3 regions of the Pseudoalteromonas sp. 2CM32C genome follow, and region 3 is predicted to be linked to each of the others. Evidence: predicted binding sites of a transcription regulator. Region 3 holds the regulator's gene; each other region holds the start of a gene.
What was found. Region 3 encodes FliA, which starts transcription of late flagellar genes. Its sites were predicted from a motif close to CTAAAGNTNNNNNNNNNNNNGCCGATA; they were not measured.
Positions count from the first base shown of each region.

Region 1: a site for FliA is predicted at 1,157-1,183, ahead of MTF67_RS11650 (DUF3530 family protein). Genes of this name have one in related genera too.
Region 2: a site for FliA is predicted at 1,530-1,556, ahead of pomA (flagellar motor protein PomA). Genes of this name have one in related genera too.

Region 1 covers NZ_JALNTI010000005.1:196,766-199,090, reverse strand. Annotated here, with positions in the region: gene rapA (RNA polymerase-associated protein RapA) at 1-286, shown strand, start outside; gene rluA (bifunctional tRNA pseudouridine(32) synthase/23S rRNA pseudouridine(746) synthase RluA) at 480-1,133, shown strand; gene MTF67_RS11650 (DUF3530 family protein) at 1,253-2,158, shown strand; gene djlA (co-chaperone DjlA) at 2,141-2,325, opposite strand, start outside.
Region 2 covers NZ_JALNTI010000012.1:100,540-102,864, reverse strand. Annotated here, with positions in the region: gene MTF67_RS17120 (flagellar motor protein MotB) at 1-699, opposite strand, end outside; gene pomA (flagellar motor protein PomA) at 702-1,469, opposite strand; gene MTF67_RS17110 (exodeoxyribonuclease VII small subunit) at 1,764-2,006, shown strand; gene ispA ((2E,6E)-farnesyl diphosphate synthase) at 2,009-2,325, shown strand, end outside.
Region 3 covers NZ_JALNTI010000001.1:166,053-168,377, reverse strand. Annotated here, with positions in the region: gene MTF67_RS00795 (MinD/ParA family protein) at 1-577, shown strand, start outside; gene MTF67_RS00790 (RNA polymerase sigma factor FliA) at 604-1,314, shown strand; gene cheY (chemotaxis response regulator CheY) at 1,354-1,737, shown strand; gene MTF67_RS00780 (protein phosphatase CheZ) at 1,756-2,325, shown strand, end outside.

The sequences.
Region 1 (2,325 bases), on a different contig from region 3:
AAGTAAACTTGCGGGTGCGCTACAAAGCGCAATTCACCCTATGATCACAACTGCAAAAGACATGGCACAAGAAAAACTCGACGTTATTCGTGCACAGTCGCTAGCTAAAATGCAAACGTCTCTTAGCGAAGAACAAGAACGATTAAGCGCTCTTAAGCAAATTAACCCTAATATTCGCCAAGAAGAAATTACCTTTTACGATAAGCAACGCACCGAGCTAACTGCACACATTGAAAAGGCGCAGTTACAACTAGATGCAATTCGCTTAATCGTGGTTTCTCACTAGGATTTTGGGCTTTTAGTTGTTAGTAAAAATTGCAAACAACAGCAGCTAAGTAAAGCGTGGTATTTATACCGCGCTTTTTTATATTCAAAAAAGTATATAAATTAGAAGCCTTCGTACAGGCTATCAATGTTTTCCTTGAGCCTTTGCCCTTGCTACCCTAAAATAGCGTCCTTCAAAATCATTAAGGTCGGCCGTGTTAGTTAATTACAATCCCCCAATGAACCCGTATTTAACCATACTTTTTCAAGACGACGACTTACTCATTGTTAATAAACCCAGCGAATTATTGACAGTACCGGGTAAAGATCCTAAGCATGCCGACAGCTTAATTAACCGCGTTAATCGCGTGTTTCCAACCGCACGAATTGTTCATCGTCTTGATATGGCAACGTCTGGCATACTCTGCCTTGCTATGAATAAAGCTGCACACCGACATTTAAGCATGCAATTTCAAGATCGCGAAACCGCTAAGCGTTATATAGCTCGCGTTTTTGGTAAGCTTGAACAAGACAATGGCTCGGTTGATTTACCCCTTATTTGCGACTGGCCTAATCGCCCAAAGCAAATGGTAGATCATGAAAATGGCAAGCCATCACTCACTCATTTCAAAGTACTTGAACGAGAGGAAAACGCCACACGCGTAGAGCTCACTCCAATTACGGGGCGTTCACATCAATTGCGCGTACACATGCTAAGCCTTGGCCACCCTATTTTAGGTGACCGACTCTATGCTCATAAAGAGGCACTTGCAGCCGCACCGCGTTTACAACTTCACGCACAAATGTTGCAACTAAAACACCCAGTCACCGAACAAGTAATGACCTTTGAAGCAGAACCCGAGTTTTAATGGGCTCAATTACTTAGGAAAAATTAAACTTTTAAACAAGCATGCCGATACCTAACTAATGACGACTGGTTGAGCGTGTTATGGTGTTTTTGCGATTATTTAAAAAGGTTCTGTGTTACATGGCGTTTAGCTGTGTAGCCCTTTTAGCACTCTGTACAACGGCTGCAGAACATATTGCCCCACCTTCTTTATCAAGTATTGAAAATAGCGATATTAAACGCCTTTTACCTACCGACGAAGTAAAAACAATGCTAGCAGGTGAAACTGAATTTTTAAGTTTACGTAGTGAATACATGAGCGCTGATTTTAGAGGGATTGTATTACTTATTCCCGATTGGCAATCAACCCCTACCAACAATGCTGGAATGAGTTACTTACGCAAAGAGCTTAACAATTTAGGCTACACCACCTATGCGATAACCACCCCTGATATTGATTGGCAAGCGAGTAAAATAGCTGAGCCTGCTGCAGAAACAGCACCAAGTGCCGCCACTGAAACAGAGAGTCAAGCCAACAGTGAGTCAGAGCAGCCTAATGCTTCAAGTAAAAATGAAGCGCCTCATCATGTGGATGCCATTGAAGCCATCAGCGACGAAATACTCGATAACTACAAACTAAATTTACTTGCTCGCTACAAAGCGCTTTACCAAACCGCGATGCAAGAACCCACAAATATCGTTGTGATTGCGCAAGGCACCAGCGCAGGGGTGTTAACTGAGTACTATGCAGACTTTCCACAAGAGCGTATTGATGCGTTTATTAGTGTAAGTAGCTATCTGCCCAATGCAAAACGCAATAAAAGCTTAAGCCAAACAACGTCTCTTGTTACGCCTGCACTTTTAGATATTTATTACGCCAGCGACAACCGTGATATTTTAATTAGCTTAAAAAATCGCCAGCGCTGGGTTAACCGAAACGCTAAGTTTGACTACCGCCAGCGCCAGTTATTTGGGCTTCGTGATCAACCTCAACAACATGCTCGGCTAACAAAAGAAATAGACGGCTTTTTACGCCGCCTTTTTTAAATACTCATAGGCTGCTTGAATGTCTTGGCTTTTTTTAACCGCCAATTCCATCATATGTTTTGGTAAACCTTGCGATACTAATTTATCAGGGTGATGTTGCGCCATTAACTTACGGTACGCTACTTTTACTTCCCGCTCTGTTGCCCCATCGTTAAGTCCTAAAAGCC
Region 2 (2,325 bases), on a different contig from region 3:
GTATAACTCGTTTGATACCTGAAAATCATCTGTATGCCCTGATACTGTAATTTCACCTGGTACGTCTTTTAAAAGTTCGCCAATGTCTTGAATAATCGGTTTAAACTTAGGTTGTAAAAAAGCACTGCCCGAAGGAAACGAGCCATTTTCTCTAATACGAATAATAATTTGCTGACCTAATGATTCAAGTTCTATTGCACCATCTATTATTTGCCTTTCTAACTGCTGTGCTATTTTTTTAACTAGCTCATTTGTTTGCTCTTGATCTGCAGCGGATATTGCTTGTTCTGATGATTGCTCTTGTGAGGTACTTCTAGATTCACCACCACGTTTATCGCCTCGCTGTTCTTGCCTGCCGCCCGCTGAACTTTCATCACCAGCCTGAAATTCTAGCATTTGTTGTGTCATTTCAACGGTTTGCTGTTGAATAGTTTCAATGGGTGTAGGCTCTGGTTTACCTGGGGTAAATTCCATAGCGATAACCGATGTCCCTTTTGGGATATCTTTAACTTCAATTTTATTTTGCACACCAAAAGCAAACTTCATAGAACCTGCAATTTGCTTGAATTTAAGTACATCCATTTCTGAGAATGCCAATAAGAGTACAAAAAAGCACATTAATAGCGACATTAAATCAGCAAATGTACCCATCCAAGCAGGCAAACCGGGGGGTGGGCATTTGCACTCTTCATCAGACATGGTTACTCCTCGGTATCAACTTTACGTTTAGACTCAGCCAAGTAGTTTTTCAAAATACCTTCAATAACTTTGGGGTTTTGACCATCTTGAATTCCTAAAATAGCATCAAGAATCAAACGCTGATTCATCGCTTCTTCGTCTTTACGCAGCTCAAGTTTTACCTGAATCGGAATTGCTACTACATTCGCCAAAAATGCACCATACAAAGTGGTCAATAGTGCCACAGCCATTGCAGGTCCAATAGCTTTGGGGTCGTCCATGTTTGATAACATGGCAACTAGGCCTATCAATGTACCAATCATTCCCATTGCTGGAGCTATGTCGGCAAGTGCTTTAAATAAGCCAGCGCCTAGTTCATGACGGGTGGTGGTTAGGGAAATATCTTTTTGAAGTGTAGCGCGCACAACATCTGCGTCATGACCGTCAACAAGCATGTCAACGCCTTTACGCATAAATGGGTTTGGGATTTCAGCTTCTTCGAGTGCTAAAAAGCCACCTTTACGAGCAGAATCCGCAAGCTCTACTGCTTTTTCTATTAACTCTTCGGGCGACTCAATTTTAAACATGAATGCCTTACCAACCACCTTACCTATCCCTAAAAACTGAGACATAGTGAAGTTTGATAAAACAATAAACAGCGAGCCACCAAATACAATTACACTTGAAGGCGCATCGGCAAACATGCCCATTTCACCGCTACTACTCATAAACATAGACATGACAATTAAGCCTATTGCGCCTAGGATCCCTATTATGGTTGCTAAATCCACATTTCCTCCAGAGATTTCATGTTTAAATGCCTTATCATAAACTTTTTATTATTAACTGCTTATCGGCAACATACTGAATTGCTTAAGTCATTTTTGTAAATAAACATAAAAGTTATATTTATTATTTTATATCAAGTTAGGCGCACTGCCTAATTATCGAGTTTTCCTGACTAATAACACTGATTAACACGCGATTAATCGCGCTAAATGTAAAAAACTCATATCATCCTTTGACCTAGTTTAGCATTCCCCCTAAAATTGGCTCCTAAATTTATCATGTAAGCTGAAATAAAGATGGCGACTAAAAAACCTGAAAACTTAAGTTTCGAAAAAGCACTAGAAGAATTATCAACAATTGTTAGTGAAATGGAACAAGGTGATTTATCGCTTGAACAATCATTAAAGCAGTTCGAGCGTGGTATTGCACTCGCTGGTGCGTCATCTGAAAAACTACAGCAAGCAGAACAAAAAGTATCTATTTTAATGGGCAATAGCGAAAAGTCAGCACTTACAAACTTTAATAATGATATGGAATAGTTGTGAGCATAAAAGACTATATTGAACGTGCTCAAATAGATGTAGCTACTACACTCAATAGCTACTTTGAACAACCGCTCGATAGCGATAAAACAATAAAAGAAGCCACTCATTACAGCTTATTTAATGGTGGAAAAAGGCTGCGCCCTTTTTTGGTGTACGCTGTTGGTGAAATGCTAGGCGCTAAAAAAAGTGACTTAGACATTTTGGCTGCAGCCATAGAATGCATTCATAGTTATTCATTAGTACATGACGACCTACCAGCTATGGATGATGACGATTTACGCCGCGGCTACCCCACTTGCCATATTGTGTATGG
Region 3 (2,325 bases):
AGGCCCCGCAGGTATAAAGATTGTACCCGCAACGTCAGGCTCTCAAAGTATGGTTGAATTGTCGCCTTCAGAGCACGCGGGACTTATACGGGCTTTTAGTGAATTAAATACAGAATTTGATATTTTAATTGTCGACACAGCCGCAGGTATTTCAGACATGGTGCTGAGTTTTTCTCGCGCGGCACAAGACGTCATGGTTGTTGTATGCGACGAGCCCACATCGATTACAGATGCTTACGCGCTCATTAAAGTGTTGAGTCGCGAGCATGGTGTATACAAATTTAAAATTGTTGCAAATATGGTCCGTAGTATGCGTGAAGGGCAAGAGTTATTTGCTAAACTTTCCAAAGTGACCGATCGTTTTTTAGATGTATCAATGGACCTGGTCGCAACGGTTCCCTACGACGAAAATATGCGCAAAGCAACGCGTCGCCAAAAAGTTATTGTAGAGCTTTTTCCTAATTCGCCGGCGGCACTTGCGTTTCAAGCTTTAGCAACAAAAGCAGTTAAATGGCCAATACCTAATCAACCATCAGGTCATCTGGAGTTTTTCATAGAGAAACTAGTAAACGGCTAATTATGACAACATTGGTGAATAAAGTTATGGGATATCAATCAGCACAAAATTTAAATGTGATTGTTGAAAAACATGCATCACTTGTCAAAAAAGTGGCATGTCATCTTATAGCGCGTTTACCAGCCAGCGTGCAGCTGGACGATTTAATACAATCAGGAATGATAGGTCTGATTGAAGCATCTAAAAGTTTTGATGCAACCAAAGGGGCTAGCTTTGAAACTTTTGCGGGGATTCGTATTCGTGGGGCAATGCTTGACGAGATGCGACGTGGCGATTGGGCACCCCGTTCAGTGCATCGTAAAAGCCGTTTGGTGGCCGAAACAATTGCTTTTTTAGAAAAAAGCTTAAACCGTGAGCCGACAGATATAGAAGTTGCTGAAAAACTTGAAATTTCGTTAAATGAGTACCATCATATCTTAAACGATGTAAATGCAAGTAAAGTACTCGGTATTGAAGACCTTGGTGTTGATGAAGATGCCATCAGTCCAGTGGGCCAAGATTTAGCGCTAGACAAACCGTTTAATAATGTTAAAAATGAGCGGTTTAACGAGTCTTTATTAGGTGCAATAAAATCTTTACCAGAACGTGATGCAATGGTGCTGTCTTTGTACTATAACGATGAAATGAATTTAAAAGAAATAGGGCATATACTCGATGTAAGTGAATCGCGTGTAAGTCAAATACATGGTCAGGCGATGATTAAGCTTAAAGCTAAAATCAATGACTGGATAAATTAGTAGTAAGTAAACAAGGTTAAGACCTCACTGGGGGATGTTTTGGATAAAAACATGAAAATTCTGGTTGTTGACGATTTTTCAACAATGAGACGTATTATTAAAAATCTGTTGCGTGACTTAGGTTTCACTAATGTTCAAGAAGCAGACGATGGGTCAACCGCTTTGCCAATGCTACAAAATCAAGTATTTGATTTTGTTGTTACCGATTGGAATATGCCAGGAATGCAGGGTATAGACCTACTAAGAGCAATACGTGCGGATGATAAGCTTAAACACATTCCAGTATTGATGGTAACGGCTGAAGCTAAAAAAGAACAAATTATAGCGGCAGCACAGGCAGGTGTTAATGGTTATATCGTTAAGCCATTTACTGCTGGAACACTCAAAACTAAATTAGAAAAAGTATTTGAACGTTTAGGCTAATGATAGGGGGAGAGGCTTATGTCAGCACTTGCTGCGCCTCAAATAACTTTAGAACAAGCTCGTCAGCTCGTTGTTTTTCTAGAAAACGGTGAGCAAGACAAAGCCAATCAGTTAATTTTAGATACCGCTTCTAAGGAGCAATCTGAAATATTTGCTGAGGTTGGAAAGTTAACCCGTCAATTGCATGAAGCTTTAAAAAGCTTTGAGCTAGACACTCGCTTATCTGACTTAACTACCGATGCTATTCCAGATGCAAAAAAACGGCTCAATTATGTTATAGAAATGACAGAAAATGCCGCGAATAAAACAATGGATGCTGTTGAGGCTAGCCTACCAATTGCTCAACAGTTGGCAGACGAAATATCTCATATCAAACCGACATGGGATCGCCTAATGAATCGAGAGATTGAGTTAGGGGAGTTTAAATCGTTATGCCACAGCATTGATAAGTTTATGAACAATTCTCATCATAAAACTGATGAGCTGCAAAGTTTGATGACTAATGTACTTATGGCACAAGACTATCAAGATTTAACCGGACAAGTTATTCGCCGAGTTATTGAGCTTGTTAGAGAAGTTGAAGAAAGC